DNA from 3 places in the Anaerotignum lactatifermentans genome. Region 1 is predicted to be linked to each of the others. Evidence: riboswitches for the same ligand, from Rfam matches in the RefSeq annotation. Region 1 holds a riboswitch; each other region holds the start of a gene.
What was found. A riboswitch is a leader RNA that binds a small molecule or an ion and turns the genes downstream of it on or off. The one in region 1 is predicted to bind thiamine pyrophosphate.
Positions count from the first base shown of each region.

Region 2: another riboswitch for thiamine pyrophosphate. It lies ahead of tenA (thiaminase II); the one in region 1 lies ahead of thiW (energy coupling factor transporter S component ThiW).
Region 3: another riboswitch for thiamine pyrophosphate. It lies ahead of thiS (sulfur carrier protein ThiS); the one in region 1 lies ahead of thiW (energy coupling factor transporter S component ThiW).

Region 1 is NZ_JADCKK010000060.1:5,809-12,861, forward strand. Features, by position in the region: gene INF29_RS11945 (vWA domain-containing protein) at 1-480, shown strand, start outside; gene INF29_RS11950 (CatB-related O-acetyltransferase) at 999-1,634, opposite strand; gene INF29_RS11955 (CD3324 family protein) at 1,764-2,027, opposite strand; gene thiE (thiamine phosphate synthase) at 2,191-2,811, opposite strand; partial or broken gene thiM (hydroxyethylthiazole kinase) at 2,857-3,678, opposite strand; gene thiW (energy coupling factor transporter S component ThiW) at 3,694-4,209, opposite strand; TPP riboswitch at 4,308-4,412, opposite strand; gene INF29_RS11970 (L-lactate dehydrogenase) at 4,654-5,595, opposite strand; gene trxA (thioredoxin) at 6,190-6,504, opposite strand; gene INF29_RS11980 (hypothetical protein) at 6,802-7,053, opposite strand, start outside.
Region 2 is NZ_JADCKK010000014.1:52,228-59,280, forward strand. Features, by position in the region: gene INF29_RS05510 (ABC transporter permease) at 1-666, opposite strand, end outside; gene INF29_RS05515 (ABC transporter ATP-binding protein) at 663-1,418, opposite strand; gene tenA (thiaminase II) at 1,440-2,099, opposite strand; TPP riboswitch at 2,171-2,277, opposite strand; gene INF29_RS05525 (threonine/serine exporter family protein) at 2,478-3,236, shown strand; gene INF29_RS05530 (threonine/serine exporter family protein) at 3,255-3,731, shown strand; gene INF29_RS05535 (pyridoxamine 5'-phosphate oxidase family protein) at 3,972-4,367, opposite strand; gene INF29_RS05540 (winged helix-turn-helix transcriptional regulator) at 4,490-4,846, shown strand; gene recR (recombination mediator RecR) at 4,915-5,511, opposite strand; gene INF29_RS05550 (YbaB/EbfC family nucleoid-associated protein) at 5,528-5,869, opposite strand; gene dnaX (DNA polymerase III subunit gamma/tau) at 5,950-7,053, opposite strand, start outside.
Region 3 is NZ_JADCKK010000009.1:33,198-40,250, forward strand. Features, by position in the region: gene hydE ([FeFe] hydrogenase H-cluster radical SAM maturase HydE) at 1-378, opposite strand, end outside; gene INF29_RS03865 (TM1266 family iron-only hydrogenase system putative regulator) at 375-641, opposite strand; gene INF29_RS03870 (vWA domain-containing protein) at 914-2,632, opposite strand; gene INF29_RS03875 (AAA family ATPase) at 2,632-3,549, opposite strand; TPP riboswitch at 3,690-3,795, shown strand; gene thiS (sulfur carrier protein ThiS) at 3,979-4,176, shown strand; gene thiF (sulfur carrier protein ThiS adenylyltransferase ThiF) at 4,179-4,817, shown strand; gene INF29_RS03890 (thiazole synthase) at 4,851-5,624, shown strand; gene thiH (2-iminoacetate synthase ThiH) at 5,638-6,852, shown strand; gene INF29_RS03900 (thiamine phosphate synthase) at 6,845-7,053, shown strand, end outside.

The sequences.
Region 1 (7,053 bases):
GACAGCGGCGGTTCCATGGACTATTACAGCCGTCTGTGCTCCATGCTGTTCCAGGCAGTGAGCAAGTCCAACCACTTTAAGGATTTGCAGGTGTTCTATTTCCACAACTGTATCTATTCCAAGATATATACAGACCCGCAGCTGCGTCCAAAATCTGTGATTCCTACGGAATGGATTCTGAAAAATCTCAGCAGCGAATACAAGGTCATCATCGTTGGCGATGCCCAGATGGAGCCTTCCGAGCTCCTTGACCCCAGCTATTACAATTATGGTGCCCGTGACAACATCACCGGCATTGAATGGCTCACCAGATTCCGGGAAAAATATCCCCATCTGGTATGGCTGAACCCTTCGGAACGTCCTTACTGGGGCGGCTGGTGGGCAAAGACCTATGACATCATCCGCAAGGATTTTGATATGTACGACCTGAGCATTGACGGTCTCAACGCCGCACTGAAAAAATTAATGGTCAATCGGTAAGGCAAAACAGCGGGATAACATTCCCTTTGTATCCCAGAGAATCATGGGAAATCTTATCAATTATTTCGGGGGAAGCTATGAAATTCATCATGCGAAAAAAACAAGACTGCTCATAAGCTTCATTGCAGGTGCCGCGACGGATATATATCTGCGTTTCAAGACTGGAGATGAAGGAAATCTCCTTGTCCATTCCGTCGTATTTCTTGGCAGTTTTTTCATCGTTTATTTTTTGCTATATATTTTATGGCGCTTAAAGAAAAAGCATACAAATTGATCTGACAAGGCAGATATAGAATTGCTTGCTGCACATACACACTTCACAACCGTGCGCAGTCATCCTTGTAACAACACCGCAAAACTTCAAAACACCCCTGTTGGAACCGTTGGCGAGCACAAAACAGCAGCTTTCCCTTGATGTTAAGGGAAATTGCGACGCCCGTCTTTATAGGAAAACATATCAAATATAATCAGAAAGCCAAAATCCTTTGTCATCATAAGAATTTTGGCTTTCTTTTTTTCTATGCTTCTTTCAGCTTTTCCACATTTCCTGCCTGAATATCCCAGATATGACGGACAATTTTTTCTTCTTCCCAATCCCACCAGCGCAAATCCTGCAAAACGGCAATGGTTTCTTCCGAAAACCGTTTGCGGATGGGCTTTGCGGGCACACCGCCCACAATGGTATAAGGCGGCACATCTTTGGTGACCACTGCCCTTGTGCCAATGATAGCGCCATCTCCAATGGTGACCCCTGCCAGTATGACAGCTTCATAACCAATCCACACATCATTGCCGATGGTAATATCCCCTTTGTTGTCCCATGCCTCTGTGACCCGTTTCCAATCCAACCCCCAAGCGTCGGCAAATATGGGAAATGGATAGGTGGACAGAGAACCCAAAGCATGGTTGGCACTGTTAAACAGAAACTTTGCCCCACAGGCAATGGAGCAGAATTTCCCGATTTTCAGCTTATCCCCATTGATGGGATATTGGTAAAGGACGTTATGCTTTTCAAATTCTCTGGGGTCATAGACAAAGTCATGGTACATGGTATAATCCCCCACGGAAATGGCAGGGTTCGTGATGGCATTTTTCAGATAGATTGTCCATGTATCGTCAAGACGGGGATACATGGCATCTTTGGTGATTTTCATACAATCGCCTCCTTCTGGATTGATTGTACAAAGCCCTGCTGCTTCTCCGCAATCCACCAAACGCTTCGGCAGTGTTTTGGGTACAAAAAAAGCTGGAACCCATACGATTACAAGGATTCCAGCTTTATCTTATTTCTCTTTCTGATAAATGATTTTACGGATGGCAGACACGGAAAGATGGTATGTTTCTGCCAATGCTTCCAGTGTTGCTCCTGCCTGCTTTTGGCTGCGGATTTCTTCGTTCCGCTGCGCCAATGCCTCACGGCTGCCGCTTTTCTCTCCCCAGCCCTTATGTTCTCTGGCTGGGATATAGACATAGCCGCCTTGGACATACTCCTGCAATATCTGCACCAGTGCAGGAGGCAGCAGGTCTGACGCGTTGATATATTTCATGGTCGGATTCCCCCTTGATATTCAAATCAAGCAGCAAAACCGACTTTCTGCGACATTTCCTCCATGCAACTGTCGCACTTACATCGGTTTTGCATGGAGAACTGCTTTGTTGCGTTTCTGCGTCAATGGACACACAACAATCACTTCCTTTTTTCAAACAGGCTTATTCGCCCAGCATTTCTTCTACTTTTTTCAGCAGCACCTTTGTTGCTTCGCCGGGATGTTCCTTAGCGAAAATAGCGGAGATCACGGAAACGCCGTCGATACCGCTGCCTTTGAGCTGCATGATGTTATTTTCATTGATACCGCCGATGGCAACCACAGGGATAGTAACAGCTTTGCAGATTGCCAGCAGTTCCTCATTTGTCAGGGACTGGGCATCTTTTTTGGTATCAGTATGGAACACTGCACCGACACCGATGTAGTCTGCGCCGCTTTCCTGCGCTTTTACGGCTGTTTCCACAGTGTTTGCGGAAATGCCCAGAATCTTATCGGGACCAATCATAGCTCTCACATCTTTATCTACAATGTCGCTCTGTCCCACATGGACACCATCTGCCCCGCAAGCCAGTGCAATGTCGATGTTATCGTTTACCACAAAAGGTACATGATATTTCTTTGCCAGCTGTGCCAAATCTTTGGCTTCTTCCAGGAATGTTGCTTCATCCAGTTCTTTTTCACGAATCTGCAGGAAAGTTGCCCCTGCTGCCAGCACTTCTTCTGTCACATCATGGAGTGTTCTGCCGTTCAGCCATGCACGGTCTGTGATGGCGTATACTTTCATGGATTCTTTCGTTGCTTTTTCTGCCAATTCCAATTCCTCCAGTCTTGTCCGTTTCTGTAATGTTTCTGCGTCTGTCAAACTGATCTGGTCTACCAGATGGGTGCGGAATGTGAGGGTTCCTGCGCCCTGTGCGTCCGTTTTTTCTCTGGCAATTTCACCGCTGACACCCATAAGGGATACGGCGCATACGGTGGCTTCCAGAATATGATCGGGATTGCCGCCGCAGAAGGCACCCAAAAGGGCTGTGAGCATACAGCCGCTGCCAGTGATGCGGCTCATCATGGCATCGCCGTTTCTCAGGGCAAAGACACGGTCAGCAGAAGCGATGATATCGATGACGCCGGAAATGGCAATGACTGCCCCTGTTTTCCGCGCCAGTTCTCTTGCCATATAACCAAAGGCTTTGTAGTTGTCCTCGGTGATTTTATCTTCTTCTGCCGCGTCAACGCCACGGGTGGAACCTGTGCCCACTGCCAGATGTTTGATTTCGGAGGTATTGCCGCGGATCACGGAGAATTTCACGTTTTCCAGCAGCTTTTTGCCGCCTTCCCGACGCAGTCTGGTAGCGCCTACGGCAACGGGGTCCAGCACCACGGGAACCCCTGCTTCGTTAGCGGCTTTCCCTGCCACCAGCATGGCTTCCACGTCCTCCATGGTGCCCATATTCATCACAAGACACTGTACCACAGAAGCCACTTCTGCCACTTCCTCCACTTCGTGTGCCATGGTGGGAGAAGCTCCTGCTGCCAAAATGATATTGGCGCAGTCATTGACTGTGACGAAGTTGGTGATTGCCTGCACAATGGGTTCTTTTTCCCTTACATTTGCCATCATAGCGGGAAAAGACGCCAGAATATCTGTTTTCATGAAAACGAACCTCCTTTATTTACGGTTGAGTTTTTCCATCATTCTTGCGAACATGCCGGAACGTTTCAAAAGGGTGATGACCAGTACGGCCAGAAAAGCACCCATAGCGGAAGAAGGCACGAATGCCGGCACATAGACCCAAGGGGTCTGCAAGTCCATGCCATAGATGTATTTCATCACCGGATATGCCGCAAATGCGCTCAAAATGCCGGTGCCGAAGATTTCCCCAATGACTGCCATATACAGCTTATGACCGGATTTCCGATACAGGAAACCGGACAGGAACGCGCCGATGACTGCCCCAATGACTGCCAGTGCTGTACGCCCTGTCATCATACGCAGGATACCGGTGATGAGGGCTGCCAAAAATCCCCAGTAAGGTCCTACGAACACCGCTGCCAATACATTGATGAAGTGCTGGAACGGCGCCATATTGGGGAACCATACCACAGAGGACAGGGCAAAGCCCATGCCTGCGAATATTGCCGTTAGTACCATTTTCAACACATGATTATCCTTATTGCCACCCATTTGTTGATGCCTCCTTTTTTCTTCTTCCCAACGAAAGGAGCGCAAACAAAAAAAGGATTTCCTTTTTGGAAATCCTTCGTTTCTGACGCTCTTTGGTGATTTGTGACACCCTGCATTCCCTCCGTTGGCATTATCCAAATCAGGTGTAAAGGTCGAAGTATCCTTCCTCTCAGCCTCCCTTAGAAGCTCCCTTTGCATTCTGGTGTCATTATAGTACGGTTTTTGTCCCTTGTCAACGTCCCCCACGGGCATAAAAAAGGCGGCTATGCCGCCTTTTGGAAAGAGGAATTGCTGTATGGAGATACAGCAAAGTGCCCACTTCATTGGATTTTCGCATGGCAGATATTCCATGCTGTTCTTTGGTACTTTTTTGAATTTTTTTCTTTTGTGTTTCTTTGCTTTGCTTTATCTTTTGTAATGGAGGTTGTATTGAGAAAATGGCAATTACGCTTCTTCGATGTAACCGATATTGGTACGAATTACATCGCAGGAATGCTGAAATGCTGCCATTTCTTCCGGTGTTAATGTTAATTCCAGCACTTCTTCCACGCCGTCTTTGCCGATGACGCAGGGAGTGCTGATATACAGGTCATGCTGACCATACTGACCATTCAGCTGTGTGCTGACGGGCATAACCGCTTTTTCGTCGTGGAATACGCAGAAAACCAGTCGTGCCAATGTGGAGCAGATGCCAAACTCTGTGGCGCCTTTACCAGCGAAGGTGACCCAGCCCCCTTCAATGGTTTCATGGAGCACAGCTTCTTTATCCACTTGATATTTAGGATTTTCTTTTGCCAGCTGGTCCAGCGGTTTGCCATTGACCGTCACATGGGACCATGGTACCATCTGGGAATCGCCATGTTCCCCCATGGTATAAGCCACCAGAGATTTATGGTCAATGCCGGTTTCTCTTGCCAGTACGGTTCTAAGTCTGGCGCTGTCCAGCCCGGTGCCTGTGGCAAATACACGAGATGCCGGGAAGCCGGAAAGTTTCTGTACCTGTCTTGCGATGATGTCGCAGGGATTTGTGATAACGATGAATATGCCGTCAAAACCGGCTTTCACAATGCGGCCCACAAAGCTGTTGACCAGTTCCACAGAATGTTTCAGTTCTGCCAGACGGCTATGGTCTTCGCCCATGATGGTGCCCACACTGATGACAACGATGTCGCAGTCCTTCAGGTCTTCATAAGTGCCGCCTCTGACTTCTACCCGATGGGGCAGATAGGATACGCTGTCCCGCAGGTCCTGACACTCGCTGATGACCTTCTGTTCCTTCACATCTACCAATACCAATTCGTCCACAATGCCTTGGACTGCTAAACTATATGCACAATGGGCGCCTACATGACCGACACCCACGATGCCCACGCTTCTTGTTTTCATATGATTTCCCCCAATGTGCTTTTGTATTTCTCCGAAAGTTTCTTTTTGTATTCTTCCACTCCCTTGGGAGTGGCTCATCTCTTATGGCATATGATTTTCTTTTTTCCTTTGTACACTTCCTTTTCTTTTGTAAAAATAAAAAGGTCCCGGACTGACCGCCCGGAACCACCTGTTTACACCGAAAAAAGACCGAATCTTTTTCCACGCATCGTGTTTTTTTCCATGACAATCAGCACTATTTCTTCACGCGGCACAAAATGACCAGCAGCGCAATGAGAATAGCACCAATGAGCAGGACCTGTTTCATTGTATGGGAAAACGCACGGCTCATGAAAAATCTCCTTCTTTCTGTCTTTGACGATTTGGAATCGTTGGGTAAAAGATACCACTTTCAAAGTCCCAAGTCAATGGAAAGAATGACGCTTGTTTCTATAAAAATACAATATTTTTTGTGTAGTCTGCAAAATAACATTTGTATTTTTTGTATTTTTACCAATACATACAGACGTCAAAACGCACAAGTCCGTCGGTTTTTCCAAAGAAAAAAGAGGACGTCCTCTCTTGTCTGAGAAGATGTCCTCCAATTGGCATTTTTTACACCAGTTTATCCATTTTTTCTTTCAGTACGGAAGCGGGAACTGCGCCGATGATGCTGTCTGCCACCTGACCGTCTTTGAAGAAAATCATGTTAGGCACACTCATAACACGGTATTTCTGTGCCAGATCCATAGCCTGGTCAATGTCTACTTTCACGATTTTTGCTTTATCGCCGTATTCTGCCTGGAGCTGTTCCAGTACGGGACCCATCATCTGGCAGGGACCGCACCATGTAGCGAAAAAGTCCACCAATACAGGTACGTTGCTTTCCATAACTTCTTTCTGGAATGTATCAGATTTTACCATTAACATAATCAATTCCTCCTTACACATCTATTGTTATTGTATCCAAATATTTCTTTTTTATTTCTGATGTCAGTATATCACAGAAAAAAACTCTTTGCAATAAAATTTCTTAAATAATAATCATTATTGGCTTGTTCTGTGACCTGAGGCACATAAAAGAGAAAAATTTTTGCAAAAACAGGTATAAAACCCTTTCTCAGGGACATACTTCATAGCGGAGAGTGTGATCTCTCCCCCAAAGAATCACATTCTTTCTACTTCTTCCCCTTAGGAAAAGGCGGCTGTTTTTGCAGCCGCCTTTTTTTACTGGATAGATGTATATTTTCTTGCCAAAAGAATGGTCACAGCCAGATAGACCACGGACATGACAATGGTGGAGATAGATGCCGGCAGCAAAAAGCTGCGAATGCCCTGGAAAAATAAGTCCAAATCCGCCTTGTCCAATATGGCTGTCATGGTCTGTTCAATATATTCTGTGGACAGAGAGGGGATAAGTTCCATGACCTTTCCTTCTGCAAAACTAATGCCAAAGAAGAAAATCAAGGCAAAAATGCC
Region 2 (7,053 bases), on a different contig from region 1:
CAACAGCACCACAGGCGCGAAAACGCCTGCGCCGTCCAACTGTGTCATCATACGTTTGCTGAAGTAGCCCAGACCTTCCTGTGCCCCCAGCCATTCGGCAATGGCAGCCCCGATGACGCTGAGGGGGATGGCCATTTTGATGGCAGAGAAAAAGTTGGGCAGAGCCGTAGGCAGTTTCAGCTTCCAGAAAATATCGGCTTTTGTGGCGCCGTAAGTCTGCAATAATTCTTCCATTTCCCGTTTGGTGGCTTTGAAGCCGTCAAAGACCGTAATGGCAATGGGGAAAAAGGTGATCAAAATGGTTACCAGCACCTTGCTCCAGATGGAATAGCCAAACCAGAGGATGAACAAAGGCGCGATGGCTGTGGTAGGGATGGTCTGGGATGCCACGATAACGGGATACAGTGCCCGTTCCACTTTTTCATTGGCATCCATGGCAACTGCCAGCAAAATCCCCAGCACAATGGAAATCAAAAGCCCAATGGCTGTGACCTTCATGGTTGCAGGCAGATGCACCAAAAACAGGGGTTCCCGAAGCTCCCACAGCCGCACACAAATCTGTGTGGGTGACGGCAGGATATAAGCCGCGTCAATAATCATAGCGATGCCCTGCCACAGCAGCAGCAGAACCACAGCCAGAATCACAGAAGGCAGATGTTTTTTCATGGATTCATCACGCTCCTTCTGAGTTTTTCAATGAGGGTTTCTTTCAGTTCCACAATATCAGGACGTTTCAAATCCTCACGATTGCGTGGATAAGACAGGGGCACTTCCACCCGTTCCATCTGGGAGAAAGGTCTGTCCTGAATGATAAAAATGGTTTTGGAAAGGAAAATAGCTTCCTCTACGTCGTGGGTGATGAACAATATGGTCTTATGGTAATGCTCCCACTGATGCAGCAGCCATTCCTGCATATCCACACGGGTCAGATAGTCCAATGCGCTGAAAGGCTCGTCCAACAGCAGCATATCCGCGCCGGACAGCAATGTACGGGCAAAGGCTACCCTCTGCTTCATACCGCCGGACAGGTCTTTGGGATACTTTTTGGCGTATTCAGACAGTCCCACCTGTTCCAGCACTTCTTTGCAGCATTTTTCCTGTTCCGCCTTGGGAACTTTCGCCAGTTCCATAGGCAGGCAGATATTCTTTTCAATGGTGCGCCAAGGGAAAAGCAGGTCTTTCTGAGGCATAAAAGCACTGTAGTTTTTCAGTTCCTGCACCGGGCGGCCATCCACCAGTATCCGACCCTGCTGTAACTTTTCCAGACCGTTGATAAGGCGGAAAATGGTGCTTTTGCCGCAGCCGCTGGCGCCGATGATGGACACAAATTCCCTGTCCTCCACCTGAAAATTCAAATTCCGCATCATGTCGAAGTCGTCTTCGGCATAACGGAAGGATACATTTTCAAATTGCAGCATAACTTCTTTCGCTCTCCTTCTTTACATCTCCATGGCATAAGCCATATCCCAGAACAGTTTTTCATAGCGGCTGCATTTTACGAAAATATCAGTCAGATATGCTTCCTGTTCGGGAGTGATGTTTTCGCCCAGAGCGTCTACGCAGTCAATGATTTCTTTGGTGCTGTCCGCATATTCCTTGCTGCTGTAGCCCTGTACCCATTCGCCGTAAAGAGGATGTTCCACAGCGCCGGGCACCTTCACATGGTGTTCCCCAATGACCTGATAGCTCCATGCGCAAGCCAGCACTGCCATGAGGATTTCCAGCGGGCCGCCTTTGTTTGCCACATCCAGCATATAGGAGGTATAGGACTGGTTTGTCAGAGCGGAAGGGGTCTTTGCCACTTCTTCTTCGGTGATACCCAGTCTTGCCATGTAAGTCTTATGTACGTTCATTTCCCCGTCCAGTACGTCATGCACCATACCGGCAAAGCGGCGCATCAGTTCCGGGTCTTCTGTCTTGATAACGCCGAAAGCGAACACTTTGGCATATTGCAGCAGATAACGGTAATCCTGAATCATGTAAAAACGGAATTTTTCCACATCCAGTGTGCCTTCTGCCAGTTCTTTTACGAAAGGCTGGTCTAAATAACCCATCCAGATATCTTCCACACTTTTATAAAGACGTTCTGTCAATTTCATGTCCATGTTCCTCCTTTTTTCCACAAAAAAAATTCTTTCCCTCTTAGAAGGAAAGAATCTTATAATTTCCATATCATCTTGTATTGCTTCCCTCCGATGGTACTAACCACATCAAGTTCAAAGGGTTGGAATCTGCATTCCTCTCAGCCGCTCAGCGTCGGCACCCCCAGCTTTGTATTCATTTTCTTTATTATAGTACAAAAGAAAAGCAATGTAAATGACTTTTTTGTATACACCATCCCTTTTTTCACACTTTCGCACAAAAAAAATAGTTCGCAGGCGAAATAATTTTACAGAAAATTCCCTTTACATTTTGCAAAAAAAGAATACACTTAGTATGACAACAACGAAATTTACAATGTTTGGAGGTAAAAGGTAATGGACGACGATACCAAGCTGCTGAATCTGGCACTGGACGCCGGTGAGATCATGCTGACATCTGGCGCGGAAACATACCGCGTACAGGATACCATGCTGCGTATTCTTTCCGTCAGCGGACGAAAACACGTAGAAGCCCTGGCGCTGTCTACCATGCTCATTGTGAGCCTGCCCCGTGAAGAAAAGGGGCCCCTTTCCATGGCAAGAGGGGTGAGTGACCGCTCCGTTAATTTTGAGAAAATCTGTGCCGTCAACAACATGAGCCGCTCTTTTGTCGCTGGGAAAATCACCTTGGAAGAAGCCACACAAAAAGTGCTGGAAATCCACTACGCCCCGTCTTTTGCGCCATGGCAGCGGATTTTGGGCTATGCCCTCACGTCCGGCGGTCTGACCATGGTATACAACGGCACCTTCTGGGACGGCGTCGCCGCCTTTATCATCGGCACCCTTCTGGGCATTATGACATATATCATGAGCAAACGAAAAACATCTTACTTTTTCAGTTCCTTCACCGGCGGTCTGCTGACAGGGTTACTGGCCTGCCTGTTCCATTTGATTCTGCCTTTCACCCAGATCGATATGATGATCGTCGGCAGCATCATGCCCATACTGCCGGGCATTACCCTGACAAAAGGTATCCGTGACCTTTTGGAGGGCAACTTCATCAGCGGCAATGCCAAACTGATGGAAGCCTTCCTCATTGCCTGTGCCATCGCCGCCGGCGTCGCTATGGCTTTGAGTATCTTCCCCAATTTTTAAGATGTGCAGGAGGTTATTATGACAGACATCACATTGAAAATGATTGTATTTCAGGCAGCCTTTTCCTTTGTAGGCAGTTGGGGCTATTCCATCATCTGCAACGCCCCCAGAAGGGAACTGCTTTACAGCGGCATCAATGGCTTTTTGTCCTGGTTTGTATATATGCTTGTCTTTTCCTATACGGAAAGCGCCACAACGGCTACCCTCATTGCTACCATGGCAATCACTGCCACAGCGCGGTTCCTTTCCTACCATAGACAGGAACCTTCCATCCTGTACCAGATTCCCGGCGTACTGTCACTGGTGCCTGGTGCCGCCGTTTACAACACCATGCAGGCTGCCATCAAAGGCAATATCCTTTCCACTTATTCCAATGCTCTGACAGGGTTCAAACTCTCCGGCGCCATTGCCATCGGTTCCCTGATCATTCTGGTATTGCCTTACAAAGCCTTTGAAATCTTCCCTCGTTTCGGGAAAAAGAAACAAAATAATTGATCGTATCAAAAAACCGGAAGCCCCTAAAGCAACTTCCCCTTAAGAAAACATTGATTTTCCTTTTCCTTGATTTCTTAAGGGGAATTGCGACGGCTGTCTTCATAAGAAAACATAACAAATAAAATCTTAATAAAATAAGAAAGCCAAAATCCTTTGTTATGATAAGGATTTTGGCTTTCTTTGTTTTCTTATGAAGATGCCCCTAAGAGCTTCCGGTTTTTATCGTTGATGAGAAATCTATTACAGTGCCATGGATTCCTGAGGAGCTGTGAAGGAATCGATTGTTACACTGCCGCCTTCCAGATAAAAGACTTCCATTTTGCCGTCGTCTTCACTGTACATGCTGCGCAGGTCGGGATTCTGTTCCAGCATAGCCACTTTTGCTTCCCGGCTGTTATCCCAAATCACATTGCCGTTGATGCGAATCCATGTGCCGTCGGGATGCATAGCGCATACTTCTGCCAGAGGGTTTTCTTTCAGCTGGCGATATACTTTTTTGGTATTTGCAGTCATAAAATATACGTGATTCTGGTACAGAGCCACAGCGCCGAAGGGACGTACACGGGGCTGGTTGCGCTCACATGTTGCCAGATAAAAAACTTTACATTCTCTCAAATATTCTACAGGATTTTTCATACTTCTACCGCCTTTCTTCTTTTTCTACGTTTACTATTTTATTATCTTCTGTTATGATAGAAAATACAAGTACGATTTTTTTCTATACCTAGTATAGGAAAAGATACTAAGGAGGCATCCTCATGGAACCAGAAAAACAAATCCCCTGTCCCTTTGTCACTGCCCAGAAACTGCTGGCAGGCAAATGGAGCATCCTCATCCTGCACCTGCTCCACGGACGAACCCTGCGGTTCGGGCAATTACAGAAGCAAATGCCCAAAATGACCCACGCCACATTATCCAAACAGCTGAAATTGCTGGAAGCCAGCGGTCTTATTGTCCGCACAGAATACCCCGGTGTGCCGCCAAAAGTGGAATACAGCGTCAGCCAAATTGGCGAGGCTTTTTATCCCGTACTGGATAGTCTGGAAGCCTTCGGCAACGCCTATACCCAGTGGCAAAAACAGCAGGCAGACGAGGAAAAACCGGAAACTCTATAATGCAAATTCCAGTCAAAATAAAAAGCTGAAATCCCTATGATACAAAGGATTTCAGCTTTTTTGCTTTCTTATAATTCCCTTCTGCCTTCCAGCGCCCGGGAAAGGGTCACTTCGTCCACATATTCCAAATCGCCGCCCACAGGCACGCCGTTGGCAATACGTGTCACCTTGACCCCCATGGGTTTCAGCAGACGGCTGATATACATGGCCGTTGCTTCCCCTTCCACATTGGGGTTGGTTGCCAAAATAACTTCTTTCACATTCTCGTCCATGCGCTTCACCAGTTCCGCAATGCGGATGTCATTGGGTCCTACGCCTGTCATGGGAGAAATGGCGCCGTGGAGTACATGATATACCCCGTGGAATTCTCTGGTGCGCTCATAAGCTGCCATATCTCTGGGGTCTTCCACCACCATGATGGTGCCGTGATCCCGGTTGGGATTGGCACAGACGGGACAAGGGTCCTCGTCTGTGAGATTACAGCAGACAGAACAGTAATGTACCTGCTGTTTCGCCTCCAGAATGGCACCCGCAAGGGCTGCCACTTTTTCCTCAGGCATATGGATGATATGAAAAGCCAGACGCTGGGCTGACTTGCCGCCGATGCCCGGCAGACCTGCCAGCTGCTCAATGAGTCTGGTAATGGGATTTCCGTAGTAATTCATGGTATCCCTCTTTTTCTTAGAACATGCCGCCCATGCCCATGCCGCCTGTCAGTTTGCCCATGGCATTGTTGTACATTTCGTCTGCCTGACGGATGGCTTCGTTCACTGCGGACAGGATCAGGTCTTCCAGCATTTCCACATCATCGGGATCTACTACATCAGGGTTGATTTTCAGTTCTTTGATTTCTTTTTTGCCGGAGATGACAACTTTCACAGCACCGCCGCCGCTGGTCATTTCCAGTGTTTTTTCGTTGAGTTCTTCCTGCATGGCAGCCATCTGTTTCTGCATTTTCTGCGCCTGTTTCACCAGGTTGTTCATATTCATGCCGCCCATGCCGGGGAATCCGCCTCTTGCCATATTTCATAACCTCCTAAAAGTTTTGATTTTTACCATATCGTTTCTATTTTATATAAAAAGTGCCGGAACTGCAAGTGTTTTTAGGGTTCCATATCCGCTTCGGGGAAATATCCGCTCATGATGCTTGCCCATTCGGGGTCGTTTTCATCAGAAGCCGCTTCCTCCTCCGCGCCGTAATTGGCTTCCCGCCACTGGTCGTAAGCGGCTTTTTCCAATGTTTGCAGCTGGAAAGTCTTGCCTGTCGCTTTTTCCAGTTCCTCAGTAATCTGGGGCAGATATTTCTGTACCATATCCGCCAATGCGCCATATTCGCAGACCAGATACACATTATCATCCTCTTTGAAGCCAATTTCCACACGGGAAAGCTTGCTTTTCAGAATGGGGTCGCCGATTTCATTGCGGAGCAAAGGCCATTCTTTCTGGAGATTTTCCTTATCCTCCGGCAGCGCAGGTGGTTTCCGCTTTGCCTTGGGCTTTTCTTTTTTCACAGCACCGTCAGAAACCTGTTCTGTCACGGTAACAGTGACACCTTCTGCCACTTTCCGCTCCAATCCTGCCAGTCTTGCCGCCAAGGCAGTCAAATCCGTATCTGCCCATGTGGAGCAAAGGCGCAGGATTTCCACTTCCAGCAAAATACGCTCATTGGAAGCGTATTTCATGTCGTTCTGCAAACCGGAAAAACGCCCAATCCAGTAAGTCAGTTCCGCAGGAGAAAGTCCTTTCGCCTGCTGCTGCAAACGAGCGGCGTTTTCCGCGGACAAGTCCAGAATACGGGCATTGTCGGGCACCGTGGATGTGACCAGCAAATTCCGCAGATGCACCAAAAGCTCCGTCACAAACTGCTTCACGTCACGGCCTGCCAGCAGCATTTCCTCCACCAGTTCCATGGCTTTGGCGGCGTCTTTCTGCTTCAAAGCTTCTGTCATGTCAAAGAATACCGTCTTGTCAACGGCACCCACCACATCCTGTACTTTTTCCAGTGTCACTTCCTCGCCGCTGTAAAAAGCAAGGCACTGATCCAGAATACTCAGGGAATCACGGAGAGAGCCGTCTGCCAGCTGTGCCACATAGCGCAGAGCATCCTCCGTGGCTGTCAGCCCTTCCTCTGTCATATATTTCATCAACGTATGGGCAATATCATCGGCAGTGATGCGACGGAAGTCGAACCGCTGACAACGGGAAAG
Region 3 (7,053 bases), on a different contig from region 1:
GGCAGATACCAAATGGCACAGACGTTCATCGTCATACCACATATCCTCGCCGCCTTGGAGCACAAATGTGCGAAATCCCAAGGCATAACCAGCCTGGCACGCCTCCAGAATTTCTTCTTCCGTCAGGCGGTATCTCTCCGCCTTTCGGTTGCTTTTGCGGATACCGCAATAATAGCAATCATTTTTGCAGATGTTGGAAATTTCCAGCAATCCGCGGATATAGATTTCTTTGCCAAAAACCTCCTGACAAAGTTTTTGGGCTTCTTCCTGCACAAAAGACGCCACTTCCTGCCGATGTTCCAGAAGATAGAGCAGTTCTTCTTCCGAAAGATCGTGTTCCGTGACCAGTTTTTCGGCTAAATTTGCCGCAAAACTCATGCCTTCACGCCAGAATATACAGTCTTGGACTGGATGCCGGGCAGGTTGCCGATTTTGCCGGACAAAGCGGAAATCACATCCTGAGGAGCATCAATGGCAATACTGATAATGTTCACTTTTTTCTCACGATAGGGAATGCCCATTCTGCCGATGATGTATTCCCGGTATTCGTGGAGTGTTTCGTTGAGCACATCTACAGACGCTTCCTGTTCCACAACGATGCCAATGACCGCAATTCTGCTTTCTTCATTTTTTGTTTCCATATTTCCATACCTCCTATTGGTTTGATAAAAGAAAAACCGTACCACGAAAGGTACGGGAAAAAGGGCATAGCTGCCCTGTATTTCCATACTGTACCTTCCGCCGCAAATTTCTTTTTGGTGTCAGGAACCCATGGGTTCGATATGTTATGAAAAATCATATACTGCACATTGATTCTACCATAACCGCCCCTGTAATACAATGATTTTATCATGCCCACAAAATATACGGAAATACAAAAAGACTGAACCATATTGTCCAGTCTTTTATACTTTTACATTTCTCTGATTCTCTCCTGTATCAGCCGCCCTACCGTATCGGCAAACCAGCTGACAGAGCGGATTCTTGCCAATTCTCTGCCATAAATCTTATGGGCTGCCGGCAAGTCCCGATCATTTCCCGTAAAGACAGAAATGACCCAAACGCCTTTTCTTCTGAGGCGGCTCACTTCCTCTGCCACATCCTGCACACCGGCTTCTCCGCCGTAATCTTTGGGCAGATGGAGTCCTTCTTTTGACGGCATGGGCTGATCGTCATTTGGATGGGCATCAGAAAGGATGATGAGCATTTTGTGTTCGCTTCTCTCCTGTTCCATGAGGTAGTCTGCCGCCCGCAATGCCAAACCATCCCGGTTCCAGCCAGCCGCCAGAAAATGAAGAATATCTTTATTTCTGGAAGTGTCATGGTAATCCCTCAGAACCTGCATGACCGTACAGCCACTGACACTGCTGAAAGCGCTTACCCGCACAGGGATATTACACCGTGTGAGGCTTTCCGCAATGATAAAGCCCTGTGTTGCCACTTTCGCCTGCTGTTCTCGCTGGGAAGCAGAACCATCCAATAAAATATCTACCGTCAGAGTATCCAGCTGGCTGTCCGATGTTTTCTCAAATATCCGCTCATCATGAAGATATACATTCCGCCATACCTTCCCTGCCAGCAGATTTCCGGCACGAGTGCGGTACACCGTGGGTTCCAGCTGCAATAATATGGCATTGCGTATGCGTTCTGTCAGTTTATTGACTGCCAGCATGGTCTGGCTTTCGTTTGCCTGAAAATAAGCTTCATTGGCTTCTCGCTGTTTCTCAGCAAATTCCCGCTGTTCTGCCGCTTCTCTGGTCAGTTCTCCTGTTTCTGTAAATTCACCACGGGTAAAATGCAGCAGACATTCCCGATGGGCTTCTGTACAGAGTTTCTTTTCGATTTCTTCCATTTCCGCTGTGGAAAACATGGATTTTCCAAAACAGCTTTCCACATAAGCACGCACCACCTTGGCACTAGGTCTGGAAAATGTCAGACGTTGATACAGCTTTCTCGCTTTGCCCATGAGGGAATCCTTCTCCTCTGTGGTTTTGCCTTCCCAGTCAATACGCCGCAAAGCACTGCCTGCCCGTCTTCCCCAGCCTTTTGGCCAGAAAAACGGAGAATCACTGATATGACCGCCCAGTTCTTCAAACTCTTTGAAATGCCCTTTGAAAAAATACTGATTCAGCAGACGGTCCATACGGTCTGTCACCTGTTCTGTGTTACAGTCCGCGGGAAATTCCAAAGCATCCAGTATTTTTCGTTTTTCTTCGTCCAGATCATCTGCCTGACCCAATATACGCTGGCAATGAGCACGCTTCAAATCCCACAGCAAAGATTCCACCACATGATCTTTGGGTCTTGCCAGAAATTTTTCCGCATAAGCCCGCCGCAGTTCTGCCATAGCAGGACGTTCATCTTTGGCTTTGCCGAACACACAGTTTTCCAGCCCCAGCCACAGCAGTTCCACATACAGTTCCCCATCCTGTTTACGTTGGAGATAGGTAAACATTTTATCCAATATTTCAAACTGAAAATAATGATATACGGCACCAATGACCGTATTGAAATAAAAATCCGCGTCGCCGTCCTCATCAAAGGCAACATACACCGGCTGCAGGGAATAATCCTGTGCGGCGTTCCAAATCTGATTGACGGCACGACGCTCCGCAATCTCTCTGTTTTTCATCAGCGATCACCAAACAGCTTTCCATAGTCCAGATCCTGCGGAATTCTTGCGGCAATGGCATCTGCCACCAACTGCCGTTCAAAGGGATCGAATGCTTTGTTGATGATACCCATTTCCAGTGCACGAACCGCTTTCAGACCTTTTTCCATCAAATGAATGGATGCCATAAGCCCACGCAGATCAAGAGCCTTTGTGGAAATTTCTGCGTTATCGCATTTTGTTTCCAATTCTCGAAACAACGCGGCAAACTGTTCTGCCCATTTATCTTTCAGTGTAGGGAATTCCCGTTTCAACAGCTTCCGCAGGTTTTCCTCGGAAATAACCGGCATATTGATGACTACAAAACGGGACGCCAGCGCTTCATTCAGTTCTCTGGTACCGGCATAGCCATAGTTCATGGTAGCAATGAAGCGGGTCGCTTCATGCAGAGGAATTCTGTCATACCCCGGCACATCAATGGAGCGACGGAAGTCCAATGTTGCATGGAGCACTGCCAAAGACTCGTTTTTCGCCATATTGATTTCATCCAGCACGCCGAAACCACCCATATGGGCACAGCGGCTGATGGGTCCTTCACGGAATACTACCTGATTATCCCGGAATGTGTCTGTTCCAATGAGGGAAGCGGCATCCACATTCACATAAAAAGAAATATCCCAAGACGGTCTGCCGAATGCTGCTGCCAGATTTTCCGCCAATACGTTTTTGCCAGTTGCCTTCGGACCGGACAGCAGCAAATTTTCCCCACATAACAACGCTGCTGCCGCTTCTTCCCAGATTTCCTTGCCATAATATAAAAAACGGGGCACCGGTACACGACCTGCCACAGAAGCATCCACTTCATGACTTTCGCGGAACTTCTGGATTTCCTTCAGCAGGCTGACGCTGACCCCTTCTGTCTGTAATTCTTCTTCCATGTGCCACATAAAAAATTCCTCCTCTTTGGTTATGGACTCATTGTAACATGTAAAGTTATGTGCATATTTCCGAAAATTTTATACTTTTTGTCATTTTGCCTGTTGACATTTTCAGAATCCGTGTATATACTGTTCTCGTAAAAAGAAAACAGGGGAGCTCAATGGATTGGGCTGAGAGGAAGTTTTGCTTCGACCCTTACACCTGATTTGGATAATGCCAACGTAGGAATCGACAGAATGAATTTTCGGGAGATGCGTTGCATCTCCCTATTTTTATTGCGTACAGACAGACCAAAGCCAGAACTTTTTACGGAAACAGAATATTGGCAGCGTTGAGAGTGAACAAGAGTTCATGAAGGGGTGCACCACCACGGGTGTATTTCTTTGTGAGCTCTTTTTTCTTGTCGCTGCTGGAAAGGAGGCTTCTGAATGATCACCATTAACGGGAAAACATTGACCCTGTCCGCACCTATGACTCTGGGTGCGTATCTTGACGAAAACAACTACCGCCGCACTTATATCGCAGTGGAAAAAAACGGAGAAATCCTGCCTAAAAGCGAATACGACACCACATATCTCAATGACGGCGATAAAATCGAAATTGTCAGTTTTGTAGGAGGCGGCTGATCATGCACCCATTTACGAAAAAAGAAATCTATGAAGCATTGGTGGAACGCCACACAGCAGCCTATCAGGAAAAGCTGGATGCCGGGCATGTTGCCATTGCAGGACTAGGCGGACTTGGTTCCAATGTTGCCTTCGCACTGGCACGCCTTGGTGTGGGACATCTACACCTCATTGATTTTGACCGTGTAGACCTGACCAATCTGAATCGCCAGCAATATCTGCTGCGCCATGTGGGCATGTATAAAACAGATGCTCTGAAAGAACAGCTGCTCCAGATCAATCCTTATCTGGACATCACCACAGACTGCGTAAAGGTAACCAGTGAAAATCTGAAAACCCTTTTTGCCGATGCGGACATCATCTGCGAAGCTTTTGACAACGCAGAAACAAAAGCCATGTTTGTCAACGGCATACTGGAATGGTTTCCCCAGAAAAAACTGGTCTGTGCTTCCGGCATGGCAGGCTTCGGCAGCAGCAACACCATCCATACCCGAAAGATTGGCAGCAATTTTTATCTCTGCGGCGACGAAACCACCGATATTGCCCATGGACAATGCCTCATGGCGCCCAGAGCCGCACTCTGCGCTGCCCATGAATCCAATATGATCGCCCGTCTGCTTCTGGGCGAAGAAACCGTATAATATCTGATTTTGGAAGAAAGAAGGAATTTTATCATGCAGAACAATGACAAACTCATTTTAGGCGGACACGAATTTACATCTCGTTTCATCCTTGGTTCCGGGAAGTTTTCTCTGGATCTGGTAAAGGCTTGTGTGGAAAAAGCAGAAGCACAGATCATCACACTGGCTGTACGCCGTGCCAACGAAGGCGGTCTGGCCAACATTCTGGACTATATTCCCGATACCGTTACCCTGCTGCCCAACACTTCCGGCGCAAGAAACGCGGAAGAAGCTGTGCGCATTGCCAAACTTTCCAGAGAACTGGGCTGCGGGAACTTTGTCAAAGTAGAAATCATGCGTGACTCCAAATATCTGCTGCCTGATAACCAGGAAACCATCCGTGCCACAGAAATGCTGGCAAAAGACGGCTTTATCGTAATGCCTTACATGTATCCCGATCTGAATGTGGCAAGAGATCTGGAAAATGCCGGTGCTGCCTGCATCATGCCTTTGGGTGCCCCCATTGGTTCCAACAAAGGTCTGTGCACCAAAGAATTTATTCAGATCCTCATTGACGAAATGAGCCTGCCTATCATCGTAGACGCAGGGATCGGCAGACCTTCTCAGGCTTGCGAAGCCATGGAAATGGGCGCTGCTGCCATCATGGCAAACACTGCTGTCGCCACCGCCGGAAATGTGGAATTGATGGCAGAAGCATTCAAAAAAGCCATTGAAGCAGGACGCAGCGCTTATCTGGCAGGTCTTGGCAGAACCCTGGAAAAAGGCGCTAGTGCATCTTCTCCACTGACAGGCTTTTTGCAGGATTGAGAGGTGAGAGAACATGAGTCAGGAACATTTGAACGAAAGTATTTTAAGTGAAGAAATTCTGGAAGACCAGAAGAAAAACCGCATCGACCATATGACTTATCTGCCCGGCATGGAAGTGCTGGAATCCGATGTAATGGATCAGGTTGTTGCAGCCATAGAAGCTTATGATTACGACAAGTACACAGAAGCAGACGTGCGCCGGGCTTTGGTCCATGACAGCCGTACCCCTGAGGATTTCGCAGCACTTCTTTCCCCTGCCGCACTGCCTTTGCTGGAGGACATCGCCCAGGCAGCCCGTGTGGAAACCAGAAAGCATTTCGGCAACAGTGTATATATGTTCACACCCATTTATATTGCTAACTACTGCGAAAACTACTGCATTTACTGCGGTTTCAACTGCCACAACAAAATCAACCGTGCCCAGCTGAACGAAGAAGAAATCGACAAGGAAATGGCTGCCATTGCCAAAACAGGATTGCAGGAAATCCTGATTCTCACTGGGGAAAGCCGCAGCAAATCCACAGTACAATACATTGGGGAAGCCTGCAAAATCGCAAAGAAATATTTCAAAGTCATCGGTCTGGAAATTTATCCTGTCAACTCCGACGAATACGCATATCTTCACGAATGCGGCGCCGACTATGTGACCGTTTTCCAGGAAACATACAATTCCGATAAATATGAAACACTCCATCTGGCAGGACACAAACGTATTTTCCCTTATCGTTTGAACGCACAGGAACGTGCCCTGAAAGGCGGCATGCGTGGGGTTGGTTTTGCTGCATTGCTGGGTCTGGATGACTTCCGCAAGGACGCTTTTGCTACAGGCTATCACGCTTATCTGCTTCAGCGGAAATATCCCCATGCGGAAATCGCGTTCTCCTGTCCCAGACTGCGTCCCATCATCAACAATGACCGCATCAACCCCATGGATGTTCACGAAACACAGCTTTTACAGGTAGTATGTGCATATCGTCTGTTCATGCCTTTCGCAAACATCACCATTTCCAGCAGAGAATGTGCCCGCGTCCGTGATAATCTGGTAAATATTGCTGCCACCAAAATTTCCGCAGGCGTCAGCACCGGCATCGGCGAACATTCCGAGGAAACCGAAAAGAAAGGAGACGACCAGTTCGAGATCGATGACAGCAGGTCTGTCCAGGAAGTATATGACACACTGCTGAAAAACAATCTCCAGCCGGTCATGAGCGATTATATCTATGTATGATGATGCGTTATTTTCCTATGTCCTTGCGGTGACAAATCGCACCTTAAGCAAACGTCCTTTTCTGGAACAGATAGAAGAAATCTGCAAGCACCATCCCAAAGGTCTGATTCTGCGGGAAAAAGATTTGTCAGAAGCAGAATACACCGCTCTGGCAAAAGATGTATTGGCAATCTGTCAGCGTCATAACGTTTCCTGTATCCT